2 regions of the Hoeflea prorocentri genome follow, and region 2 is predicted to be linked to the other one. Evidence: predicted binding sites of a transcription regulator. Region 2 holds the regulator's gene; the other holds the start of a gene.

Region 1 (4,480 bases), 210 kb from region 2:
GCGCGAAACAATGCGCGGCGCTTGCGGAACTGTGGAATCGGGCGAACTGATCCTGCGGGAACAGTCGGCCGGTCGGGCCCTGTCAACATCTCTTTTCAGCCGGTGGGTGGCATCATGACGGACCGCCAGAATGACCGTGTGCGGGTTGGCCGCGTCAAGGAGATCACCAGCCTCACCAATCCGATCATCAAGGACATCCGGGCGCTGGCCATCAAGAAGAACCGGGACCGCTCCGGCCTGTTCCTGAGCGAAGGTCAGAAACTCGTGATCGACGCGATGGATCTCGGCTGGACGATCCGCACGCTCGTCTATGCCAAATCAGCCAAGGAGAAAGCCGGCGTTGCGAGCCTTGCCGCCCGCGCGGTGGCCGCCGGGGCGCTGGTGCTGGAAGTCAGCGAGAAAGTTCTTTCGGCAATCACACGGCGCGACAATCCCCAGATGGTCTGCGGCGTATTCGAGCAGCAATTTGCCGCACTTGCCGATCTGCAGCCCAAACAGGGCGAAACCTATGTGGCGCTCGACCGGGTACGCGATCCGGGAAATCTCGGGACTATCATGCGAACGGCCGACGCCGCCGGGGCCAGCGCCATCATCCTTGTGGGAGACTGCACCGACCCGTTTTCGCTTGAAACAACCCGGGCCACGATGGGCTCGGTCTTTGCGATACCGGTGGCACGCACCAGTGTCGAGGGGTTCCTGAAATGGTGCGACAGCGCCGAGGCCACACTCGTCGGAACGCATCTGGAAGGATCTGTCGACTACCGCACAATTGACTACGCGGCGCGCCCGGTCGTCCTTCTGATGGGAAACGAACAGGCGGGATTGCCGGAATCGCTTGCGCAGCGATGCGATAAGCTGGCACGTATTCCGCAGGCCGGTCGTGCCGATTCGCTCAATCTGGCGGTGGCGACCGGGGTTATGCTGTTTGAAGCCCGCAGGCACGCGCTGGAGGTTTAGAGCGTTTCTGGTTTAAATGGAGGCATTTGATGGTGGTAAACCGGTCCAGTCGGAAAGGCGCGTCGCGCAGCGCGATGTGGGGCATCGGGCAAGCGACGCAACGCTACCGATGGGCCGATTTGCCGCCACCCTCGAAAGGATTATCGTATTGAAATGCAGAGATGAAGGGGCCGGGCGATTTTGCCCTCTGACTGTGATGGCTCGCGCTTGTGGTGGGATGGCACCACGGCGCGCAACCCGCCTTGTCAGCGGCCAAAATCGCCACGGTCAAATGACGCCATTTAAACCAGAGACGCTCTAACATGAAAGCCGCACGGTCATTGTTCTCCCGCCCACGCTATGCGATGGCCCTGGTTGCGGTGCTCGTGGCGATTGACCAGTCCATAAAATGGGCCGTCGAGGAGTTCCTGCCGCTTCAGCAGATGGTCGATGTTCTGCCGTTCCTCGCCCTGTTCCACACCCGCAATGAAGGCATCGCTTTTTCGATGCTGAGCTGGATGAACGAAAACTGGCTGATTGCGCTGATGCTTGTGGTCATTGCATTCGTTGCGGGCCTTTGGGCGCGCAGCACGCCGCAGCGCTGGATCAGTCAGATCGGGTTCGCACTGATCGTCGCCGGCGCCATCGGCAATCTGATCGACCGCGCGAGCTATGGCTATGTTATCGACTACATCCTCTTTCATACGCACAATTGGTATTTCGCAGTTTTCAACCTGGCCGACACCTTCATCACGCTGGGCGCAGGCGCGATCATTGTCGATGAACTGTTCGGCAAATGGATTTACCCGCAGGAAACGGAAGAATCGGAACAATCCTAGAGAAGACGTGCCGGCGATTGCCGGCAATCGGAGGAAAAATCATGCAGGAACCGTTCAGAGCCATCGTCATTGATCGCGACGAAAACAAGGTTCAAAGTGTCGAAACCCGAGAGATCGGGCTCGACGATCTGATGGAAGGCGACGTCGTTGTGGAAGTCAATGCAACGACCATCAACTACAAGGATGGCCTTGCAATCACCGGCAAGGCGCCGGTGATACGGCGCTGGCCGATGATACCGGGCATCGATTGCGCCGGTACGGTTGTGCAATCGAGCCATGACGGTTTCAGCGCAGGCGATCAGGTCATTCTCAACGGCTGGGGCGTCGGTGAAACACATACGGGCACCTATGCGCGATATGCGCGCCTCAACGGCGACTGGCTCATCCGCCGCCCGGACGGCATCAGCGCGCTGGACGCCATGGCAATCGGCACGGCGGGCTATACCGCGATGCTTTGCGTCATGGCGCTTGAACGCCACGGCGTAACGCCCGGTGACGGCCCGGTTGTCGTCACGGGCGCCAATGGCGGTGTTGGGACAGTGGCGATCGCAATTTTGTCGAAGCTCGGTTTTGAGGTGGTCGCATCGACCGGCCGCACGTCGGAAACCGATTTTCTCACATCGCTGGGCGCATCCGAAATCATCGATCGCGCCGAACTGTCCGAGCCGGGCCGCCCGCTCGGCAAGGAGCGCTGGGCAGCCGGCATCGATTCGGTCGGCAGCCACACGCTTTCGAACGTCCTTGCGATGACCCGCTATGGCGGCGCGGTGGCCGCCTGCGGCCTTGCGCAAGGCATGGATCTTCCGGCCACTGTCATGCCCTTTATCTTGAGGGGAATCGCGCTTCTTGGCGTTGATTCGGTCATGGCGCCACGTGCTTTGAGGGAGGAGGCTTGGCAGCGCCTGGGTACCGATCTCGACCTGAGCAAACTCCACGCTCTATCGAAAACCATTGCATTTGATGATATTATTCCGACAGCAACCGACCTTATTGATGGAAAGATCAGGGGCCGCGTCGTTATTGATATGGAGAAGTGATTTCGAAAAAGGGTGGCATTAGTCCCGGACGGCAACTTATCATGGAAAAGCAGTGGTCGCATGTCACTGCATTGTCGTATTTTTCTGGTTTATGAGCGGCATGACTCGTTCACGGGATTAAATTGCCATGACATTGAACATGCGCGACACATTACCAGCCGGCGCATCACGGCCGGCACTCGAGATGATACAGGAAGAAACCGCCATATTGGGCCGGATTGGCGATCTTGAAACCCGCCTGGCGTGCACATCGGCTGAGATCGAGGCGGCCCAGGCCGTCCGGTTCAACGTCTTCGCCAAGGAAATGGGTGCAGTCCTTCCGCCCGACTCCATGCGCCGCGGACGCGACATCGATGCTTTCGATGCCGTGTGCGATCATTTGCTTGTTTTCGACCGTACAATTGTCGGCAGCTCGGAAGATCAAATCGTCGGCACCTATCGCCTGCTTAGGCAGGATGTTGCACGGGCAAATGACGGCTTCTACTCGACATCCGAATTCGCCATCGACGATATGCTCGCGCGTCACCCGGAAAAGCGCTTCCTGGAACTCGGACGCTCCTGTGTGCTGCCGCAATATCGCACCCGACGGACCGTCGAACTGCTTTGGCAGGGCAACTGGGCCTATTCTCTGGAGCACGGCATTGATGTCATGTTCGGCTGCGCCTCCATGCCCGGAATACGGCCCGAAGCCCATGCGCTGCCTTTGTCTTTCCTCTATCACAACCGGCTGGCAACGGGTGAATGGTCGGTCAGTGCCCGGCCGGAGCTCTATAACAATATGGACCTGATGCCGAAGGAGGCCGTCGACGCGCGCAGCGCCATATCCGCCCTTCCCCCGCTTCTGAAAGGCTATCTGAGGCTCGGCGCGGTGATAGGCGACGGCGCAGTGATTGACCATGCATTCGGCACGACCGACGTGATGGTGGTGCTGCCGATCTCGAAAATCGACAAGCGGTATCTGAACCACTACGGCGCTGACGCCAGCCGCTTCGCATCCTGATTTACGGATCGTTTCGGAAAATGGCGGGGGCCTTCGGCGCCCGCCTTCTTTTGCGTTGTCAGCTTCCGACGTTGAACGCGGCGATTGCCGCCATGTTGACGATGTCGGAATCGCGCGCGCCCATGGAGACGATCTGAACCGATTTGTCGAGACCGACAAGCAGCGGCCCGATGACGGTTGAACCGCCGAGTTCCTGAAGCATTTTTGTCGAAATGGACGCCGAGTGGAACGCCGGCATGACCAGAACGTTGGCCGGACCGGACAAGCGGCAGAACGGATATTGCCGCATGACATCGAGATTGAGCGCCACATCGGCCGCCATCTCACCGTCATATTCGAAATCGACCCGCCGGCGGTCCAATATGGAGACCGCCTCGCGCACCCGCTCTGCCCGTTCGCCGGGCGGGTGTCCGAAGGTCGAATAAGCGAGCATGGCAACCCGCGGCTCATAGCCGAGCCGCCGCGCCACGCCGGCTGCCTCTTCGGCGATGTCGGCGAGTTCTTCCGAATCCGGCATGTCAATCACGGCCGTGTCCGCAACCAAAACGGTCCTGCCGCGACACAGGGCCAGCGAGACCCCGATCACCCGGTGGCCGGGTTTGACGTCAATGCAGCGGCGGACATCGTCCAGCGCCGTTGAATAGTTACGTGTCGTGCCTGTCACCACC
Region 2 (4,480 bases):
CGCCGCAAGGTGAACGACCGGCAGGTCGGCTGGATGAACACGCTGGTCCAAGACGGCGCCATGAAAGAGCGCTTCAATACTGGCCTCTTCGTCAATGGCGCATCAAGCCGTCCGGAGACGGCAGGTGTCGGCGTTGCGATCATCGGATCGCTTTATATGATGCTGATTGTGTTGGTGCTGGCTTTGCCGATCGGGGTTGCCGCATCAATCTATCTTGAAGAATTTGCGCCCAAGAACCGCTGGTCGGACCTCATCGAGGTAAACATCAACAATCTGGCGGCCGTGCCGTCAATCGTCTTCGGCCTGCTCGGCCTTGCCGTGTTCATCAATTTTGCCGGCCTGCCGCGCTCCGCTTCGCTGGTCGGTGGACTGGTCCTGACGCTGATGACGCTGCCGACCATCATCATTGCGACACGGGCGGCACTCAAGGCGGTCCCGCCGTCCATTCGCTCCGCAGCGCTGGGTGTCGGCGCCTCCAAGACGCAGACAGTCTTCCATCATGTCCTGCCACTTGCCGCGCCGGGCATCCTGACCGGTACGATTATCGGCCTTGCGCAGGCGCTTGGCGAAACGGCGCCGTTGCTGCTTATCGGCATGGTTGCCTTTGTTGTCGGCTATCCAGCCAGTCCCATGGATCCGGCCACGGCATTGCCGGTTCAGATCTTCATGTGGGCCAATGAGGCCGAGCGGGCCTTTGTCGAAAGGACATCGGGAGCGATCATCATTCTGCTCCTGTTCCTCGCCGTGATGAACATCACGGCCATTATACTGCGCAGGCGGTTCGAGCGCCGCTGGTAGGAGTGTCATCTGACGATTTGTTGGCGTGGCGCAGTTGCATGTGCCGCCCCTGACGGGCAAAAAGCCGATACAGTGGGGTTTTGAAGGATGAATATGATGTCGGAAGCAGCAGTAGAAGAGGCGGTTGGTGCAAAAACCGAACCGCAGCCGCCCATAAAGATGCAGGGCCGCATGGTGAGCGTCTTTTACAGCGGTTCCCAGGCGCTCTTTGATGTGGACCTCGATGTCAGGAAAAATCAGGTCACGGCCCTCATCGGTCCGTCTGGCTGCGGCAAGTCCACCTTCCTGCGCTGTCTGAACCGGATGAACGACACGATTGACGGCTGCGAGGTCAAGGGAAGCATCACATTGGATGGCGCGGATATCTATCATCCGGCCGTTGATGTGGTGGAGCTGCGTGCCAGCGTCGGCATGGTCTTTCAAAAACCCAACCCGTTTCCGAAATCGATTTATGAGAATATCGCTTACGGCCCGCGTATTCACGGCATGGCCAACAGCAAGGCAGGGTTTGACGAGATTGTCGAAACCAGCCTGCAAAGAGCCGGCCTATTCGACGAGGTCAAGGACAGGCTCAACGAACCGGGAACCGGCCTTTCCGGCGGTCAGCAGCAGCGTCTCTGCATCGCCCGCGCCATTGCCGTCAACCCGGAAGTGATATTGATGGACGAGCCCTGTTCGGCGCTCGATCCGATCGCCACGGCCAAGGTCGAGGAGCTGATCGACGAGATACGCCAGAACTACACAATTGTCATTGTGACCCACTCCATGCAGCAGGCCGCGCGCGTCTCGCAGCGCACCGCCATGTTCCATCTGGGCAAGCTGGTCGAGGTCGGCGACACGGACAAGATGTTCACCAACCCCGACGATCAGCGTACCCAGGACTACATCACCGGCCGCTTCGGCTGATCTTGAGCGGACAGGAACGATCATGAACGAAAACAATTCCAGTAATCAGCTCGCCGCTCACACGGTCTCGGCCTATGACGAGGATCTGCAGTTTCTCGTGCGCCGCATCGCAGAGATGGGCGGGATTGCCGAGCGTATGCTTGAGGAATCCGTCGCCGCGCTCGTCAATGGCGATGCCGCGCTCTCGCAAAAGGTCATTTCCGACGATCTGGTTCTTGACGATGCCGAGCGACAGATCGGCGAGAAAGCGGTTTTGATCATCGCCAAGCGTCAGCCCATGGCGGCGGATCTGCGCGACATTATAGGGTCGATCCGCATTGCCGCCGATCTGGAACGGGTCGGCGACATGGCAAAGAACATCGCCAAACGTGTGCTCGCCGTCCATGGCATGGCGCAGCCGAAGAAGCTGGTGCGCGGCCTCGATCACCTTGCCGAGCTGGCTCTAACGCAGCTGAAAGAAGTGCTCGACGCCTATTCGTCCCGCTCGCCGGAACTCGCCAGTTCCATTCGTCAGCGCGACGACGAGATCGACGCAATATATACGTCCCTTTTCCGTGAGCTGCTCACCTATATGATGGAAGATCCGCGCAACATAACCGCCTGTACGCATCTCCTGTTTTGCGCAAAGAACATCGAGCGGATCGGCGACCACGCCACCAATATTGCCGAGACGGTCTACTACATCAGCACCGGCTCGCAACTGTCGAACGAGCGGCCCAAGGACGATGAAACCACGTCTGTGGGCGCCGAGGAAGAGTAGGCTGGCGGGCCATCAGGCCCTGCCGCCGGAGACAAGACATGGGCATTGCACCGCAAATCACCGTCGTTGAAGACGAAGAGGCGCTGAGCGTCCTGCTGCGTTACAATCTGGAAGCCGAAGGCTACGAGGTCGATACCGTCCTGCGCGGTGACGAGGCGGAGATCAAACTGCAGGAGCGGGTTCCCGATCTTCTGATCCTTGACTGGATGCTGCCCGGCCTCTCAGGTATCGAACTGTGTCGTCGTTTACGTGTCCGGCCGGAAACCGAGCGCCTGCCGATCATTCTCCTGACCGCGCGCGGCGAGGAAAGCGAACGGGTGAGGGGCCTTGCCACCGGCGCGGACGATTATGTCGTCAAGCCGTTCTCAACGCCCGAACTCATGGCCCGCGTGCGCGCCCTTTTACGCCGGGTCAAGCCGGAGACGATCTCGACGGTTTTGAAGGCCGGCGATATCGAACTCGACCGCGAGACCCATCGCGTCTACCGACGCGGCCGCGAGATCAAGCTCGGTCCGACCGAATTCCGCCTGCTGGAGTTCTTCATGACCTCGCCGACGCGTGTCTTCTCCCGCTCGCAGCTTCTCGACGGCGTCTGGGGCCACGATATCTATGTGGATGAACGCACCGTCGACGTCCATGTCGGTCGCCTGCGCAAGGCCCTCAACCTTGCCAATATGCGCGACGTTATTCGCACGGTCCGCGGTGCGGGCTATTCACTGGAAACGTGAGCAGGACCTGTCACCGACCTCTTGGCGACGGCCGATTCCGGTCCGCTACCGCGTCAGGTCCTGTGCCAACATGAAGGCATTGCCGTCTGGGTCGTAGAAGGTCGCGGTGCTGACCATGCCTTCGACCGTATCGGTTGGTCCGTCGAATTTGACGCCAGCAGCCTCCAGCGCATTGCGCGCTGTTGTGATGTCGTCGATGCCGAAGACCGGAACGGCATTTCCGGGAACCGGTTCCGTCTGCTCGCCCAATCCCAGCGTAACGCCTTCCGTCATTGTCTTGACTTCGCTCCACCCGGCCTCGTCGATGTGATGTACCAGCTCAAATCCAAGCATGTCCTCATACCATTTCGCGCTCGCATGCCGGTCGCGGACCGACAGCGCAAAGGTGATTTCGTTATTCAGTTTTACGACAGCCATTGCAGTTTCCAGTTCAACTAAAATTATATATACTATACTTTATGGACATTGGTCGACTTGTCAATATTACATCCCGGTCATGGTCTTTGAGCATCCTCAAAGCGATGCATGACGGTGTGCCGGGGCGTCAGGCGCCGCTTCTTGTGGCGTCCGGTGCAAGCCGCACAGCCTTTGCAAGCAGCCTGGCGCATCTAGTTGAACTCGGGATTCTGGAGCGCAATCCCGGACATGGCCACCCGCTGAGACCGGAATTCAGGTTGACCGAGGAAGGAATGAGGTTTGCGAAGATGGCAGATATGATCGCCGGGGCTTTGCCGGATGAATCCGGACAGTCCCTGCTTCGCCGTACATGGACGCTTCCCGTCCTTGCCGTCAGCGGTCGGCCCCGCCGTTTCGTCGACATCAAGAGCGACCTGTCCCCCATAACCGACCGGGCGCTTTCCCAATCGCTTCAAAAACTGGAGGCGCGGCATTGGCTGCACCGCGAGATCGACATCGCATCGCACCCGCCGCGGCCGATCTATCAGGCCGCGAATGAGGGCATTGCAATCAGCAACGCGATCAGCGGTCTTCTGTGACCTGTGCGGGCCTTTCCCTCAATCGCGTGCGGCAGCAGCCGGGCTTGCCGGGTGCCCAGGATTCAAGCTCATAGTCGAACCCCGCCGCTTCCCAGACAGCATCGTCAAATGCCGTCGCGCATTTCAGGAGCGTACACACCTCTTCATCGCTGCACCCCATCTCCAGCCACCCGTCCTTGAGCGGGCAGGTCATGAACTGGACATCAAGGCATGTGTCGCTGATTTCATTGACCTGAGGCGAATAGGTCGCGCTGTCGGGGCCGAGAAAATACGTGTTGAGCATGCCCCTAAAA

The links. Region 2 encodes PhoB, which activates phosphate uptake and scavenging genes when phosphate is short. Its sites were predicted from a motif close to TGTCATNNANCTGTCAT; they were not measured.
Region 1: the regulator PhoB is predicted to act here: its motif matches at 2,874-2,890, upstream of olsB (l-ornithine N(alpha)-acyltransferase).

Annotation. Positions count from the first base shown of each region.
Region 1 is NZ_JAPJZI010000001.1:3,949,484-3,953,963, forward strand. Features, by position in the region: gene OQ273_RS18575 (class I SAM-dependent methyltransferase) at 1-118, shown strand, start outside; gene OQ273_RS18580 (TrmH family RNA methyltransferase) at 115-957, shown strand; gene lspA (signal peptidase II) at 1,260-1,775, shown strand; gene acuI (acrylyl-CoA reductase (NADPH)) at 1,817-2,812, shown strand; gene olsB (l-ornithine N(alpha)-acyltransferase) at 2,952-3,812, shown strand; gene OQ273_RS18600 (NADP-dependent malic enzyme) at 3,871-4,480, opposite strand, start outside.
Region 2 is NZ_JAPJZI010000001.1:3,736,179-3,740,658, reverse strand. Features, by position in the region: gene pstA (phosphate ABC transporter permease PstA) at 1-798, shown strand, start outside; gene pstB (phosphate ABC transporter ATP-binding protein PstB) at 886-1,704, shown strand; gene phoU (phosphate signaling complex protein PhoU) at 1,727-2,464, shown strand; gene phoB (phosphate regulon transcriptional regulator PhoB) at 2,509-3,192, shown strand; gene OQ273_RS17500 (VOC family protein) at 3,238-3,609, opposite strand; gene OQ273_RS17495 (winged helix-turn-helix transcriptional regulator) at 3,696-4,187, shown strand; gene OQ273_RS17490 (L-2-amino-thiazoline-4-carboxylic acid hydrolase) at 4,171-4,480, opposite strand, start outside.